2 regions of the Peribacillus suis genome follow, and region 2 is predicted to be linked to the other one. Evidence: riboswitches for the same ligand, from Rfam matches in the RefSeq annotation. Region 2 holds a riboswitch; the other holds the start of a gene.

Region 1 (6,229 bases), 270 kb from region 2:
CAGGATGATTTCCTTGCAAACGAATAGTCCCAACCCTGTGCCCCTTTTTTTCGTTGTGATGAAGGGTTCAAAGATGCTAGGAAGCACCTCGGAAGGTATCTTTGGACCGTTATTAGAAATATTCAAGGTTAAGAAACCTGATGCGACCGAACCGGAAATGTCTATGGATGGATTTGGCGTTTCCGTAACCACATCCAGGGCATTCAATATGATATTGAGTAATACTTGCCTGAATTCCTCCTTGGAGCCGGCCAACTGGGCATCGCCCTCGATATTACAGGAGACGGTAGCATTTACTTCCAAGATGCTAGGGTATAGGAATTCAATCACTTCATCTACCAGGGGGGCGATTGGAAATATTTCATTTTGTGTAGTATCCGTTTCCCTCTTGGAAAGGTTAAGAAATTGTGTAATCCGATAATTAAGCTGATCCAATTCCTTTGAAATGATGTCCAGATACTTAATCTCTGGCTGTTCGGCTTGTAATAATTGAATGAAACCCATGATGGAAGTAAGGGGATTCCGGAACTCATGGACAAAACTTGATGTCATCTGGCCTAAAAGGGTCAAACGGTCTTTATGATTTGGATTGATCAGCTGATATTGCTCCGCAATCTGCTTCGTCTTTAAATCGGTATAACTGGATAAAGCGAAATAAATGAGTTTATCGAAGTACGCATTTATTTGGTGGATAACCGCAGATAGTTCTCCTTTGATGGCTTCGTAAGCGAGAAATTGATCAATGATGATCGATCTTCCGGTAGAGGTTATGGAAAAGAACATATCCATATTCAAATGCTGTTTAACCCGGCCGGCTGAAATCTTTTCCCCTAAATCCTTCAGCATATCATCTATGTTAGTATCTGTATTTTTCAGTTGTTTCATCAGTGAATTTAGAATTTTTTCTATTTCTTCTTCAAAATATTCTATATAGCCATCTGATAAATGCTTTAATCGCTCTTTCCATTCGGTAAGGATAGTAGTTTTATGAGAAGATAGGAAGTGAAGAGTCATTTCTCGATTCAATACCATTTTGCCCTCCATGTGTAGGAAAATGAATTTATCTTACTTAATTATGAATGAATTAGAATATAATTCCAAAATGTAATATATGGTTTTAATAATAACAGATTGAAAGCGTTCTTTAAATACTCATTCATGCGGTAAATGATTGGTAAAAGGGGAAAGGCTTTGTTTATATTAGGTAAACATTGTATTAATAGGGGGTTTACACATATAAAAAAGGCACCGTTCATTATTGACGGGTACCTTTTTTTTGAAATGTATAGGGTTCGATATGGACAATGACATGTTTGATGTCATGTTCCTTTAATAAGTTTTCTTCAACTTTCACTGTAATGTCATGACTTTGGATGACGGTCAAGAGCGGATTGACATGCACGGTTGTTTCAACCAGAATTTCATTCCCATGCATCCGAGCTTTAATTTCACTCATGTCTTTCACCCCATCCGTCAACAGGATGGTTTGACCTATTTGTTGGAGATGCTGTTCATCGAAACCGTCGGTCAAGGAAAGTGAAGCGTCGTGGAAAATATCCCAAGCCGTTTTGCAGATCATCAGACCTACCACTAAAGCCGCAACCGCATCCAACCAGTCTATGCCGATTGTGGTACCGATAATACCTACGAAAGCACCGATACTGACAAGAGCATCAGAACGGTTGTCCTGTGCGACAGCATGGATGGAGGCGCTGTTTATTTTTTTGCTTAAAGCCAAGTTGTAACGATAAACCCCGTACATGAAGATGGCGGAGAATAAAGCGACATAAGCTGTGAACATATTTGGTACAACTGTCGCGTCCTGCGAAAAGAATGATTCGATGGCGCTGTATATGACCTGTAATCCGACGGTGATCATAATGAAGGCGGCAACCAGAGAAGCTACGGTTTCAGCTCTCAGATGACCGTATGAATGATTATTATCAGGTGGTCGCCTTGATATTTTTAAGCCTATTAATACAGCGACAGAGGCAATGATATCGGTCGTGTTGTTTAAACCATCTGCCCAAAGTCCTTTCGAGTCTCCAAAGTAACCAAACGTTAATTTGAGGGCCGACAAGAATATGTATGCGGCTATACTGATATAGGCGCCCTTTTCAGCAGAAATTGAATGTTTATCCATGTCTTTTCCCCCTCGTGCAAAATAACCTTTATAAAGATATCAAATTGAACCCTAGTGAGTCTATAGAAAAATTGTCGTCTTTATCCATCTAACTTGGCATATGGCATGTGTATTGAGGCCATGTAAAGAAGTTGGCTGGATGAAAAAATATAACCAGTAATAGGGAAAAACGCTCGTGGATATAATAGTGTTATTTACTTGTCAATTAGAGAAACTAGTAGTATATTCTAACCGAGGAACAAAAATTAAATACTTCCACAAGGGGAGCCAAGATGGCTGAGAGTGAACGGTTGAGTTCAGACCCTATGAACCTGTTAGTTAGTACTAGCGTAGGGATGTGGTTTTGGATAGCAATACTGGGCATCCATTACCGCCCTGGTGTTGCTTTTTTGCATGCCGAAAAAGCGACACGGGACTCATGGGCACTTTTGCACGTGGAGAAGGGTGAGAGATGATGAAACATAAAACATTATTCATGACAGAGGTCGCGATTTTTTCTGCATTGGCATTACTGCTGGATATAGTATCCGGTTTTGTCTTTGCAAGGATATGGCCACAGGGGGGATCGATTTCCATTGCCATGGTACCGATATTCTTAATGGCCTATCGTTGGGGAATCAAGGGCGGAATGGCCACCGGTTTACTATTGGGGCTTTTACAGATTGCCACTGGTTTGGCATTTCTGGCAACGCCGCTTCAAGGATTTATCGAATATTTCCTTGCTTTTACCGCCGTGGGATTATCCGGGTTGTTCATGAATAAATTTGTGAATAACCGTAAAGGGGGAAAACGGTTAAGAGGGGATATATATGCGGTTTGTGGCATGTTTGTGGGGAGCTTCCTGAGGTTTCTTTGCCATTTTACAGCAGGTATCGTTTTCTTTGGGGAATATGCGCCAGACGGGCAACCAGTCGTCCTCTATTCCTTGATTTACAATGGGACATATATGCTGTTTAGTTTTATTTTATCAGCAATCGTGGTAATGGTGCTCTATTCGGCTGCTTCGAATGTCTTGTTGAAGAAAGCCATCTAAAGACAGACCTTTTAAAAGGGCCGGCTCGATTATGAGCCGGCCCTTTTCTCCATTATTTTGCAATAAATACCGAGCATGGTGCCTGCTTGGCTATGGAACTGCTGGTGCTTCCGAGGAAGAACTTTTCCAGGCCGCTTTTTGCACTGTTGCCGACGATGATTAAATCGGCGTTCGCCCGCTTTGCATAGTCACATATGCTATCCGTGGCATTTCCCTCTAAAATCTCGATATTTCCATTAACCTGGCATTCACTGAGCAACCTCATCATATTGCTTTCAGCCATCCTCACATTGTTTTCATGAACGGTGGGAGTATCGTTCATGTGCATTTGACTTTGTTGTTCTACTTCTGTTACGGGATGCGTTTGTGAAGGGTCGACATAAAATCCTGCTGCCGGTACGAACCCAGGAGCGGATGCACTCTCGATGATGCGGCTTTCACCTTTTGGATTCAGAACTTGAACAATGGTCAATTCAGCTTCCGGAAAGGCCTTTTTTAATGAAGCTCCATATTCCACTGCGCGGTTGCTCTCTTCATTTCCATCATAAGCGGCGACGATACGTTTTAATTGTTTCATCTAAGATCATCTCTCCCCATAATTTGTCATTATAGGTTATATACCCGTTTTTATTGGTTTCATGCCTTTTTCAGGTGTATATTGATTTATAAATGTGGGTAAAGGGTATGGAAAAAGAAAAGACTAGGCATGAAAGGGAGAAATATTGTAGGCACTTTGTATGGAAAAGGATAAGGGGAAAAATGTTGTGGAATTTGTTTTCCCTTTTAGCCATTGCAAGAGTTTTCTTTCATAAAAAGGGCAAAATATTTTTAATGGAGCATGTCGCATCTGGGAAAATGGGGGTACAAATGAGAGCGTTATTGAAAATAGGTCTTATAATTATATCAATCATTGTCGTAGTGGGAGCCGGTTTGTTCATATATTTTAAACAAACTGTGGATATAAGCAATCTCCAGGATCAACTTCAGCAACCGACCAAGATTTATGACGAGGATGGGAACTTAGCCAGTACCGTCACGGCTAATAAATCGGAAGGCGTCGCGATAGAGGAGATCCCGGAACATCTCATTCAAGCGGTCGTATCCATTGAGGATCACCGTTTTTATGAACATCATGGCATAGATTATCAAGCGATCATGCGTGCGATGGTGAAAAATGTCAAGGCGAAAAGCGTTGTTGAAGGTGGGAGCACACTTACCCAACAACTTGTAAAAATCACCATGCTTGAATCAGATCGGACCTTGAAAAGAAAGATAGAAGAGTTTTTCATCGCTCAAGAATTGGAACGTACGTATACAAAGGATGAAATTTTGGAAATGTATGTGAATCAAGTTTATTTTGGACATGGAGCATGGGGACTCAAAAAGGCAGCGAACATATATTTTTCAAAAGATGTTTCTGAGTTAACCGTCGCCGAAGGGGCTTTGCTTGCTGGGGTCATTAACTTGCCTTCCAAGCTTGATCCGTACAAAAATCCAGAAGGGGCGGTTAAACGACGGGATTTGGTACTGTCTAGAATGACCGAACACGGATATTTGACCGAAGAGGAAGCGGCTTCTGCCAAAAAGGATGAAGTATCACTACAGTTAGGTGAAGATACAGATCCTTTAAAAGGGAAGTATCCTTATTATATAGACCATGTCCTATCTGAAGCCTCCACCATGTATGGATTGGAGCTCCAGCAATTACTCACTAGGGGCTATAAAATATATACCACATTAGATCAACCGATGCAGCAGGCTGCCGAATCAGTCTATAGTCAGGATGCCAATTTCCCTTCTGGGACAAGCAATGACATATTGGTGCAAAGTGGGACGGTCCTTCTTCATCCTAAAACAGGCGGCATTAAGGCACTTGTTGGGGGGAGGGGCGAGCATCAATTCATGGGATATAATCGGGCGACGCAACTGAAAAGATCTCCTGGTTCGTCGATTAAACCGCTCGCTGTTTATACACCGGCAATTGAAGAAGGATATGAAATGACCGACTCTTTAAAAGACGAGAAGATGGAGTTCGGGAATTATGAACCATCGAATTTGAGCGGCACTTATAAAGGGGAGGTCCCAATGTATGAAGCCGTGATGAATTCCTTGAATGTACCAACCGTTTGGCTCCTGAATGAAATTGGAATCGACAAGGGGCTGGATGCGCTCAAACGGTTTGGGATTCCTTATGACAAAAAAAATGACCGAAATCTATCGATAGCCTTAGGCGGGATGGATAAAGGGGTGTCCCCACTCCAAATGGCAGGAGCTTATGCGGCGTTTGCAAATGAAGGAAAGCGAAACGAAGCGCATGCCATTATAAAAATAGAAGACACGGATGGGAAAGAAATAGCAGCCTGGAAGGAAAAGAAGACAAAGGTGGCTTCGAAGGATGTCGTCGATAAGATGAATGCGATGCTTCTTGGGACAGTTAACTATGGAACGGCTAAAAATGCCGCGGTCTCTGGCTATGAAATCGCAGGAAAGACAGGATCCACACAGGTCCCGATCGAAGGCATATCAGGTGTGAAGGATCAATGGTTCGTGGGATACACCCCTTCTTTAGTAGGAGCTGTATGGGCTGGCTACGATAAAACGGATAAAGAACATTATTTAACCACTAACAGCAGCCAGGGAAGTACACTCATCTTTCAAAAAATCATGGCTCAGGCCTTACAGAACGAAACGGCTGAATCATTTCATGCAGAAGACATCGGACCATTGATAGCAGAACAGCAGGAAAAGGAAGAAGAAGAGGAAAGGAAGCAATATTGGATTGATAAGGGGAATGAAATCAAGGAGGGGCTTGGTAAGTGGAAAACATGGGATTTTCCTTGGTGATGATATATTCCCAGTAAATGAAAAAAAGCTGTCATTATTGACAGCTTTTTTTCCCTCATTAAAAGATGAAATTTACAACTAAACCGATAACGACGATAGCCCCGATAATCATTAAAATGGTTCTCATATCTATACACCTCATTTATATGTAATTTTTTTTTCGTATATTAAATCCCAACGGTTTGGTTGGAGTGAAATCCTATTTTTTC
Region 2 (6,229 bases):
TTTTAAATACCCAAAAAGAGGACAAGCCTAACATTTGAATAACTTAATAAAAATTAAATTGCATGACGCACCTGTACTGGTGATTGGAATGCCATAATAAATGGATTGGAGCTTAATGATGAAGGAGTTTACAGAATTCAGGGAAGCAGTATTTGAGGATTTGCCTAAAATTATCGAAATTTACAATTCTACAGTACCTTCGAGGATGGTCACTGCGGATACAGAACCAGTTACAGTAGAATCACGGCTCAAATGGTTTGAAGAACATCATATTCTCAAACGGCCATTATATATGATCATACATGATGGAAAAACAGCTGGATGGATGAGTTTTCAATCTTTTTATGGTAGACCCGCATATGATTTTACCGCTGAAATTAGCATCTATATAGATGAGGAGTTCCGTGGGAAAGGAATTGGACAACTTTCAATCCAAAAGGCTATAGAGGTGAGTCCGAAGATAGGGATTAAGACACTTCTTGGATTTATTTTCGCACACAATGTACCAAGTATTAAGCTTTTTTCAAAATTCGGTTTTGAAAAATGGGCTCATTTACCGAAAATAGCAGAACTCGATGGAGTGGAACGCGATTTGGTCATTCTTGGTAAACGTGTCACTACATGACTTCCATTGCAAAAGGCGATTGCCTGGATTTGAATGGTCTGGGATGTACTGATTATTCGCTACAAACTCCCAGGAATTTTATATGTGTGACCGCATTCAATAAAGAATCCAACTCTTGACTTGCTTGAATGGTCACCCTGCTTGTCAAACCATAATTTTTTGCTAACATGATCATTTCTTTTCGTTTTTCTTCAATTTTTTCAACTGCTGTTATGTGAGGAGGCTGCAATATAACCACTTCCTATTTTTCAATTATTTTACATTTTCATCATAACCAAAACACTAGGTTAAATCAACCATTTCACGTGATTTAAATATGTTATTTTACTAGATGAATGTGACAAAATACCTATTAATCTTTTATCTTTTGTACTTTTTATGTCGATTTAAAAGGGAAAAAGCATTTGCCTTTACACAGCAAATGCTTTTTCTCTTTGATTGTTCACTATAGGTTAACTAAGTCATGCACTCTGGAGGTGACTCATTACCTGATTTATCTATAACAATCTTATATTCATCTTCAAGAGCTTTTAATGGAGCATCATAGAGATGCTTTTCATCAGAGGTTTTGTATACACCATTTGATAATAGTTCTTCTATCAACAATGCTCTCCTCTGTTCTTTTTTCTCGAAAAACTCTGCCATATGAATGGCCCCTTTCCTTTTATTCATATTTTCCACATATAATGCCCCTAATCTTATAGGCTTTGCTAAAGCCAAAATATATATACCTGTTGTACGGGATCCTTAAACCCTATTTGACAAAAATAAAAACCCCTTCTAATCCAAGAAGAGGTCGACAGAGGTCCGTTCGTCTCTTCTTATCTTCCAAGCGATTGCTTGTTGGAAGAAGCACAGTTCCCCGATGGGTCTGTTGCCGAGGTTTCATAGGGCCAAGTCCCTCCACCTCTCTGGATAAGAATACAGAATATAAATGATTTTGACATGATTTTATCCCACTTGCAAGGATAAGTCAATTGCATTCAAATAATTTTTAATTTTTATATTATTTTTCCGTGTGCCCTTTTAGCACAAGGTAAGACCATATCCCTATTTTGCTAATAACTATATTTTCCTCCAATTGACCGTGGGTTAGGTATGCTCCATTTGCCAATGGGGATTTTATCCTACTACCCCTTTCACGCCACAAGATACTCATAAAATTCTATTGGATTCAAAGGTTGCATTTTCCTTTTTATCTGATATGATGACAATAATCACATACGAAATACCACTAGGGGAGTCTTCTATAAGACTGAGATGGAATGATGTTCCGGACCCTTTGAACCTGATCCGGGTGATGCCGGCGGAGGAAAGTGGATGATATCGTCGTCGTATATTTGACTTCATCCATCTGCCCCGTTCCGTTTTCAGGAACGGGGTTTTCGTTTAATTGAATAATAAGCTGCTAGGGGAGCCATTAATAGGCTGAGAATCAAACCCTTTGTACCTGATCTGGTCATACCAGCGGAGGAAAGCAGGTTGAAAAAGGGATTCGTACATTCCTAGAACAGCCGCTTTCTATATGAAAGCGGCTGTTCTTCATTTTTGGACACTCCCCTCCTTTGTATGTGAATGAATTATAAGGGGGAAAAATCATGGCGAAAACCCAAATGAAAACTTTCAGTGCTAGACTTCACGAACGTTCAAAAGAAATTTGGAAAAAGAATCATACTCATCCTTTCGTTCAAGCAATTGGAGACGGGACACTATCAGAAAAGAAATTCGCCTATTACTTAAAGCAGGACTATATCTATCTTATGGATTATGCCAAGCTTTTTGCCTTAGGGACCATCAAGGCCACTAACCTTGAGATCATGACCAAATTTGCGAGTATTTTAAATGAGACTCTACAGGTAGAAATGGATTTGCATAGGAGCTACTGCAAGGAGTTCGGAATTAGTTCTGAGGAATTGGAAAATACCGAACCAACTCCGATTACCCTTGCCTATACAGGTTATATGCTCAATGCTGCCCATCATGGAACTTTAGCCGACCTTATTGCCTGCTTACTTCCTTGTGCCTGGGATTACTATGAAATTGGCTCGTTATTAAAAGAACAAAATGGTCCAGCACTAGAAACAAATCGCTATATCGCTTGGATTCAATCGTATGCATCCCCCGAATTCGCAGATGCGCACAAATGGTTGGCCAAGCTGTTAGACGAACTGACGGAAGATATGCCTGAAAAGGAATTGAAAAGATTAGAGAAACACTTTTTAATGACCTCCCGATATGAATATTTATTTTGGGACATGGTTCACAACGAACAGGATTGGCCGCTTTAAATGCTAGACACGGGTAACTTATTACGGAAAATGACGTTGACTAGCTTGTTCACGGCCATCACTACCCTGACTAGCTCATTCGTTTACATCCCTGTTGGTTTTGCGAAGGTGTTTCCTATTCAACATGTAACCAACGTCATGACAGCCGTTATGTTGGGGCCGCTTTTTGCTGTGACCCAGGCCTTTTTAGTATCCCTTATCAGGAACATGACAGGTACAGGTTCCATTTTTGCATTTCCGGGCAGCATGATTGGTGCCCTGCTGGCGGCCTTCCTCTACCAAAAAACAAAAAGGATGGGACACGCCTGCTTGGGAGAAATAGTGGGGACAGGCATTCTCGGATCCATCGCCTGTTATCCGATCGCGCTTTTATTATTGGGAAAAAAAGCGGCACTTTTTGGTTTTCTGCCAGCTTTTCTTCTTAGTTCTTTAACGGGCGCAATTATAGGCTTTCTTTTATTGAAAGTTCTCTTAAAAAATCATTATATGAAGGGGTTTTTTTATGAAAAGGGCACTAACGATCGCCGGATCTGACTCTGGGGGCGGAGCCGGCATCCAAGCTGATTTAAAAACATTTTCGGCCCATCGGGTTTATGGCATGTCTGTTATCACAGCCGTTACGGCACAGAATACCTTGGAAGTTCGATCTATACAGCCCATCGATCTCCCTGTGATCACCGATCAAATTGCGGCCGTATTTGAAGACATTCGTGTCGACGCAGTAAAAATAGGGATGCTTGGATCAAAGGAGACGGTCGAAACCGTCGCCCATTCGCTAAAATTATTTAAACCGGCTATCGTCGTCCTTGATCCTGTCATGATTTCCAAAAGTGGACACCATCTGTTAGATGAGAGGGCCGTTTCGTCGGTAAAAACTGATTTACTTCCACTTGCTACACTTGTCACGCCCAATATACCTGAAGCAGAGGTCCTTACCGGATTCCCGATCCGGACGAAGCAGGACTTTTATAAGGCATGTACCGCTATTCTGGAACTGGGTCCGAAGGCTGTTTTACTGAAAGGAGGACATGCAGCAGGAAATCCAAATGACCTCTTTTATGATGGCAAGGAGTTCTCTTGGATCAAGGGTGAACGCATTCATACGAAAAATACGCATGGAACTGGCTGTACCCTTTCCTCTGCCATTGCATCTAATCTTGCTAATGGACTTCCTTTAGCGACGTCCATTGAACAAGCGAAAATCTATATTTCAGAAGCGATACGAAATAGCTTAGAACTCGGTAAGGGACACGGACCCGTTCACCATTTCCATCAATTTTATAAAAAGGAACGGAGTGATTTCACATGAATACATCCGTTGCAGACTTATTTGGCAGAGTGAGAAAGAAACAACCACTCGTCCACCAAATCACCAACTTTGTTACTGCAAATGATTGTGCCAATGCTACCCTGGCAATTGGTGGTTCTCCCGTTATGACTTCCAATCCAAAAGAAGTGGCGGACATGGTCAAACTGGCACAAGCACTGGTGATTAACTTAGGTACACTGGATGATGTTTCCTTGGAGGCGATGGCGATTGCCGGGAAAACAGCGAACGATTGCCATATACCCGTAATTTTAGATCCTGTGGGCGTCGGTTCCACCCCTTACCGAACAGAGAAAGCGATGGAACTGCTCGATTCAATGACTGTCCAGATTATTCGCGGCAATGCAAGTGAAGTCCATCGGCTAATGGGAGGCGATATCGTAACGCGAGGGGTCGATTCAGGACCGCTTTCCATGAGTAATGCAGAACTATCCCTACGTGCTGCTAGAAAACTGAAGAGTGTTGTCGTCGTGAGTGGAGCCAAGGATGCCGTTAGTGACTCTTCACGTACGTCCATCATCGATAATGGAAACCCTCTTTTAACAAAGGTGACCGGCACCGGCTGTATGTCGACGGCCTTGATTGGGGTCTTCTGCGGAATTACGGAGGATTACTATTCAGCTGCTATCGCAGGAATTTCAACCATGAGCATCTCTGGTGAGCTTGCTGCCAGAACCCTTGAAAAAAATGATGGCACAGGGACATACCGGACACGGATTATCGATGCCATCTCAGGAATGAATGATTCCATATGGAAATACGAGGTGAAAATGCATGAAGAAAGTGCCATTTGATTTGAGCCTTTACTTAGTCACGGAAGAATCATTAGCCGTCGAGGACATGACCACTATCATCACCGAGGCGGTTTCAGGCGGAGTTACGGCCGTCCAACTTAGAGAAAAGCAGGCATCTTCCCTTACTTTTTATCAAAAAGCTTCTCTATTAAAAGGGGTCCTTGATGAACTTTCGATTCCGTTAATCATTAATGACCGCGTGGATATTGCGCTTGCTGTAGGAGCGGATGGAATTCATGTTGGGCAGGATGACCTTCCTCTTCCCATCATCAAGACCCTTGTTCCTGACAATATGATCATTGGAGTATCCGTCTCTACCTTGGAGGAGGCCCTTGAAGCTGAAAACAATGGCGCTGACTATATTGGTGTTGGCTCTGTATTCCCGACAAAAACGAAACAAGACGCAACTGCTTTGAAAAAAGGGGAACTGGAGAGAATTTGTCACAGTACCTCGATTCCTGCCGTTGCGATTGGTGGGATTACAGCGGATAATATCAACAGGCTTTCTAAAAGTGGAATTGCCGGTGCTGCGGTCGTCTCTGCCATTACACAGGCAAAAAATCCAATGGACGTGGCTACACACCTTTCATACACTATAAAAAGATTCACTAATTAATAGAAGGAGGATGCTCATTTCGAGTCATCCTCCTTCCTTTATGAAAGAATGGTATTCTTCGTTTCTTTTCCAAATGCCACAGCAACAGCACCAATTAAAATCGCGATTGTGAAAATCGTGAAGATGGTCGATATCGGTGTATCTCCAGCAACTAGATACCCGACAAGCAACGGCCCCAAAATGCCCCCGACGCGTCCGACTCCAGCTGCTAACCCCGTCCCGGTTCCACGAATGACGGTTGGATACTGTTCAGGTGTATACGCATAAAGCGCCCCCCATGCACCTAAGTTGAAAAACGATAGGAACATGCCGGATACGATCAAGAGTGATAAGCCTTCAGCGGAGCCAAAGAAAAATGCACTACCTGCCGTTCCTATTAAATATGTAATCAATACGAACTTACGCCCCATCTTCTCTATCAACCACGCAGCAGAGAAATAACCAGGCAATTGGGCTAACGTCATGATCAATACATATTCAAAACTCTGAATCATGCTGAAGCCCTTCATGACCATGACACTTGGTAACCATAAAAACATGCCGTAATAGGAAAAGACCACACAAAACCAAAGAATCCAT

Evidence for each region. Region 2 has a riboswitch for thiamine pyrophosphate ahead of tenA (thiaminase II). Riboswitches for the same ligand answer to the same signal wherever they lie in the genome.
Region 1: it holds a riboswitch for thiamine pyrophosphate, as region 2 does, so the genes downstream of both, thiT (energy-coupled thiamine transporter ThiT) here and tenA (thiaminase II) in region 2, are expected to answer to the same signal.

What each region holds. Positions count from the first base shown of each region.
Region 1 is NZ_CM182019.1:929,109-935,337, forward strand. It holds gene AC503W_RS04565 (histidine kinase N-terminal domain-containing protein) at 1-1,032, opposite strand, end outside; gene AC503W_RS04570 (cation diffusion facilitator family transporter) at 1,256-2,143, opposite strand; TPP riboswitch at 2,394-2,496, shown strand; gene thiT (energy-coupled thiamine transporter ThiT) at 2,595-3,176, shown strand; gene AC503W_RS04580 (universal stress protein) at 3,229-3,753, opposite strand; gene AC503W_RS04585 (transglycosylase domain-containing protein) at 4,044-6,020, shown strand; gene AC503W_RS04590 (hypothetical protein) at 6,188-6,229, opposite strand, start outside.
Region 2 is NZ_CM182019.1:1,194,568-1,200,796, reverse strand. It holds gene AC503W_RS05950 (GNAT family N-acetyltransferase) at 119-625, shown strand; gene AC503W_RS05945 (aspartyl-phosphate phosphatase Spo0E family protein) at 678-854, opposite strand; gene AC503W_RS05940 (Fur-regulated basic protein FbpA) at 1,082-1,345, opposite strand; SAM riboswitch class I at 1,444-1,547, opposite strand; TPP riboswitch at 1,852-1,957, shown strand; TPP riboswitch at 2,026-2,118, shown strand; gene tenA (thiaminase II) at 2,224-2,913, shown strand; gene thiW (energy coupling factor transporter S component ThiW) at 2,914-3,447, shown strand; gene thiD (bifunctional hydroxymethylpyrimidine kinase/phosphomethylpyrimidine kinase) at 3,416-4,222, shown strand; gene thiM (hydroxyethylthiazole kinase) at 4,219-5,034, shown strand; gene thiE (thiamine phosphate synthase) at 5,015-5,650, shown strand; gene AC503W_RS05910 (MFS transporter) at 5,689-6,229, opposite strand, start outside.